2 regions of the Streptomyces sp. NPDC026515 genome follow, and region 1 is predicted to be linked to the other one. Evidence: predicted binding sites of a transcription regulator. Region 1 holds the regulator's gene; the other holds the start of a gene.
The links. Region 1 encodes HrcA, which represses chaperone genes, less so after heat shock. Its sites were predicted from a motif close to TTNGCACTCNGNNNNNCNGAGTGCNAA; they were not measured.

Region 1 (2,394 bases):
ACCGCCGGGTCGCCGGGGCCGCTGTGGACGACGACCGCCAGGTCGTGGCCGGTGTGGCCGGGGCCCACGTCGGCCAGCACGGCCCGGCGGCCGTCGCCGAGGCCGAGGGTCCACTCGCCGCGGACCGGGTGGCGGGGCAGGGGCAGCGCGTCGGCGGCCTCCTCGGCCTCTGCGGCCGGCAGGCCGTTGCGGACCGCGTCCAGGCGGAGTGCCTCACGGCCGTGGGCGAGGACGGACTCGGTGCCCGCCGCCGCGTAGACCGCCGTGCCCGCGAAGACCGGGGTGCCGAAGACGTGGTCGAAGTGCGGATGGGTGAGCGCGAGATGAGTCACACGGCGCCCGGCCAGCCGCTGGGCCTGCTCGCGCAACCGCACGCCCTCCGCCAGGCTCGACCCGGCGTCCACCATCAGGACCGGGCCCGCCCCGAGGACCAGCCCGGCCGTGCAGTCCCAGCCCGGCAGCCGGCACCGGCCGACCCCCGCGGCCAGCCGCTCCCAGCCCAGCTCTTCCCAAGTCACCGTCATACCGCGACGCTAGCCGCAGAACGCAACGGGTCCCGACCGGCCTTGCCCAGTCGGTGCCCGACGGCCGTACACTGGGCCGGGGATGCTGGCACTCGGGCTCGCAGAGTGCCAGACGAAAGGCCCGAAAGGCCGCGGGGACGACTTTCTGGAGGTGTGGCGCCGCATGCTGAGTGAACGCAGGCTTCAGGTATTGCGCGCCATCGTCCAGGACTACGTCGGCACCGAGGAGCCGGTCGGGTCGAAGGCGCTGACCGAGCGCCACAACCTCGGTGTCTCCCCGGCGACCGTGCGCAACGACATGGCCGCCCTGGAGGACGAGGGGTACATCGCCCAGCCGCACACCAGCGCCGGCCGGATCCCGACCGACAAGGGGTACCGGCTGTTCGTCGACAAGCTGGCCGGCGTCAAGCCGATGAGCGCGCCCGAGCGGCGGGCCATCCAGAACTTCCTCGACGGCGCCGTCGACCTCGACGACGTCGTGGCACGGACGGTACGGCTGCTGGCGCAGCTCACCCGGCAGGTCGCGGTCGTGCAGTACCCGTCGCTGACGCGGTCCACCGTGCGGCACGTGGAGCTGCTGGCGCTCGCGCCGGCCCGGCTGATGCTGGTGCTGATCACCGACACCGGGCGGGTCGAGCAGCGGATGGTCGACTGCCCGGCGCCCTTCGGGGAGTCGTCGCTGGCCGACCTGCGGGCGCGGCTCAACAGCCGGGTCGCCGGCCGTCGGTTCTCGGACGTGCCCCGGCTGGTGGAGGACCTGCCGGACGCCTTCGAGGCCGAGGACCGCGGCACGGTCTCGGCGGTGCTCTCCACCCTGCTGGAGACGCTCGTCGAGGAGAACGAGGAGCGGCTGATGATCGGCGGCACCGCCAATCTCACCCGCTTCGGACATGACTTTCCCCTCATGATCCGGCCCGTCCTGGAGGCTCTGGAGGAGCATGTCGTGCTCCTCAAGCTCATGGGCGAGGCGGGGGATTCGGGCATGACCGTACGCATCGGTCACGAGAACGCCTACGAGGGACTCAACTCCACGTCCGTGGTGTCGGTCGGCTACGGTTCGGGCGGCGAGGCACTCGCCAAACTCGGCGTGGTCGGACCGACCCGCATGGATTATCCGGGAACGATGGGAGCGGTACGAGCGGTGGCACGGTACGTCGGACAGATCCTGGCGGAGTCGTAAGTGGCCACGGACTACTACGCCGTTCTCGGCGTGCGCCGCGACGCGTCGCAGGAAGAGATCAAGAAGGCCTTCCGTCGGCTCGCGCGCGAGCTGCACCCGGACGTCAACCCGGATCCGAAGACCCAGGAGCGGTTCAAGGAGATCAACGCCGCCTACGAGGTGCTCTCGGACCCGCAGAAGAAGCAGGTCTACGACCTCGGCGGCGATCCGCTCTCGCAGAGCGGCGGCGCGGGCGCGGGCGGCTTCGGGGCCGGCGGCTTCGGGAACTTCTCGGACATCATGGACGCGTTCTTCGGTACGGCGTCGCAGCGCGGACCGCGCTCGCGGACCCGCCGGGGCCAGGACGCCATGATCCGGATCGAGGTGGAGCTCGACGAGGCGGCCTTCGGTACGACCAAGGACATCCAGGTCGACACGGCGATCGTCTGCAACACCTGCAACGGTGAGGGCGCGGCGCCGGGCACCTCCGCCCAGACGTGCGACATGTGCCGCGGCCGCGGTGAGGTCTCGCAGGTGACGCGGTCCTTCCTGGGCCAGGTCATGACCTCGCGGCCCTGCCCGCAGTGCCAGGGCTTCGGCACGGTCGTCCCGACCCCGTGCCCGGAGTGCGCCGGTGACGGGCGGGTGCGGTCGCGGCGGACGCTGACCGTGAAGATCCCCGCCGGTGTCGACAACGGCACGCGCATCCAG
Region 2 (2,394 bases), on a different contig from region 1:
GAGGACTACCTGTGAGCAGGCCGAGGGCGACGGCCGCGCTGCTGACCGCCGCCCTCCTCCTGGCGGGCTGCGCCCAGTCCGTCGACCCGATCGAACGGCTGGGCAAGAAGGCGGCGGACCGGGTACGGCCGCACGGCCCGGCCGGCGAACAGCCCTACCGCCGCTGGGGCCTGACCGCGCCCCTCCTGCCGGCACCGCACCCCCCGCTGCACCCGCTCGCCCTCCACTCGGCCCGTCCGCCGGTAGTCGACCACGTCCGCACCAGCGACAAGGTCGTCTTCCTCACCTACGACGACGGCGCCGAGAAGGACCCCCGGTTCGTCGACATGGTCCGTGAACTGCGGCTCCCGGTGAGCATGTTCCTCACCGACAGCGTGGTCGGCCCCGGCTACGGCCACTTCGCCCGCCTCCAGGAGGTCGGCGCGAGCGTCCAGAACCACACCCTCGACCACCCGGCCATGCCCGGCCTGCCCTACGCCGGCCAGCGCGCCGAGATCTGCGGCCAGCAGGAGAAGCTGAAATCCCGTTTCGGCATCCGGCCCCGCCTCTTCCGCCCGCCCTACGGCACCTATGACACCACCACCCTGCGCGCGGCGGCCGCCTGCGGGGTGACGGCGGTGGTCCTGTGGCGCGCGGCCATGACGGCCGACGGCATCGCCTACCGCCACGGCGAGAAACGGCTGCGCCCCGGCGACATCGTCCTGGTGGGCCCGGACGAGGCCACGGGCCTGACCCTGCGCGAACGCACGACCCGGCTGCTCCGGCAGGTCCAGGAGAACGGCCTGACGGTGGGGCGGCTGGAGGACTACCTCTAGGGGCGTGTTGCGAAAGTCCCGTCTGCGGTGCGACGCCGTGCACGCACGCTCGCCGCACCGGGCGCAGACCCGGGGTTCAGTACCGGGGCCCACGCCCGGCACTCCGAGAGCACGCACCTGACGCCGCGACGCCGCCCTCCGGGCGACGACGGGAAAGGTCGGACAGACCCTGGGTCCCGTCCGTCCGGGGCCCGCCCGAGTCACCGATTTCCGGCGCCGCGCCGCGGCCAATTGGCACTCCGCTTGACCGAGTGCTAATCCCGGTCATAGTCTCGGCTCTGGCACTCGGCAGATGAGAGTGCCAACAACGCGACGGGCAGGTCCGGCACCCGCGACGACGGATCCACCTGGTCGCCACCTCAGACAGTTAACCCCGTGAGATCTCCGAAGGGGGAGGTCGGATCGTGACGACCACCAGCTCCAAGGTTGCCATCAAGCCGCTTGAGGACCGCATCGTGGTCCAGCCGCTCGACGCCGAGCAGACCACGGCCTCCGGCCTGGTCATCCCGGACACCGCGAAGGAGAAGCCCCAGGAGGGCGCCGTCCTCGCCGTGGGCCCGGGCCGTTTCGAGAACGGCGAGCGCCTGCCGCTCGATGTCAAGGTCGGCGACGTCGTGCTCTACAGCAAGTACGGCGGCACCGAGGTGAAGTACAACGGCGACGAGTACCTCGTCCTCTCGGCTCGCGACGTGCTCGCGATCATCGAGAAGTAGTTCACCCCAAGCACATTCTGCTTTGAGCTGCGCCCCTGGCCCCCGCGACCTTATGAAGCCGGGCGTCGGGGGCGCGGCTCGTTTCACCCACGTTTTCCGAGAGGGCTGAACCGCTCCCATGGCGAAGATCCTGAAGTTCGACGAGGACGCCCGTCGCGCCCTTGAGCGCGGCGTCAACAAGCTTGCCGACACCGTCAAGGTGACGATCGGTCCCAAGGGCCGCAACGTCGTCATCGACAAGAAGTTCGGCGCCCCCACCATCACCAACGACGGTGTCACCATCGCCCGCGAGGTCGAGATCGAGGACCCGTACGAGAACCTCGGCGCCCAGCTGGTGAAGGAGGTGGCGACCAAGACCAACGACATCGCGGGTGACGGTACGACCACCGCCACCGTGCTGGCCCAGGCGCTCGTCCGCGAGGGCCTCAAGAACGTCGCCGCGGGTGCCTCCCCGGCCGCCCTGAAGAAGGGCATCGACGCCGCCGTCGCCGCCATCTCCGAGGACCTGCTCGCGACCGCCCGGCCGATCGAGGAGAAGTCCGACATCGCCGCCGTCGCCGCGCTGTCCGCCCAGGACCAGCAGGTCGGCGAGCTCATCGCCGAGGCGATGGACAAGGTCGGCAAGGACGGTGTCATCACCGTCGAGGAGTCCAACACCTTCGGTCTGGAGCTGGACTTCACCGAGGGCATGGCCTTCGACAAGGGCTACCTGTCGCCGTACTTCGTGACGGACCAGGAGCGCATGGAGGCCGTCCTGGAGGACCCCTACATCCTCATCAACCAGGGCAAGGTCTCCTCCATCGCGGACCTGCTCCCGCTGCTCGAGAAGATCATCCAGAGCAACGCCTCCCGCCCGCTGCTGATCA

Region 2: a site for HrcA is predicted at 1,047-1,073, ahead of groES (co-chaperone GroES). Genes of this name have one in related genera too.

Annotation. Positions count from the first base shown of each region.
Region 1 covers NZ_JBVHQD010000015.1:28,977-31,370, reverse strand. Annotated here, with positions in the region: gene ACZ4O3_RS28745 (MBL fold metallo-hydrolase) at 1-524, opposite strand, end outside; gene hrcA (heat-inducible transcriptional repressor HrcA) at 688-1,704, shown strand; gene dnaJ (molecular chaperone DnaJ) at 1,705-2,394, shown strand, end outside.
Region 2 covers NZ_JBVHQD010000016.1:203,724-206,117, reverse strand. Annotated here, with positions in the region: gene ACZ4O3_RS30605 (polysaccharide deacetylase family protein) at 1-15, shown strand, start outside; gene ACZ4O3_RS30600 (polysaccharide deacetylase family protein) at 12-815, shown strand; gene groES (co-chaperone GroES) at 1,220-1,528, shown strand; gene groL (chaperonin GroEL) at 1,647-2,394, shown strand, end outside.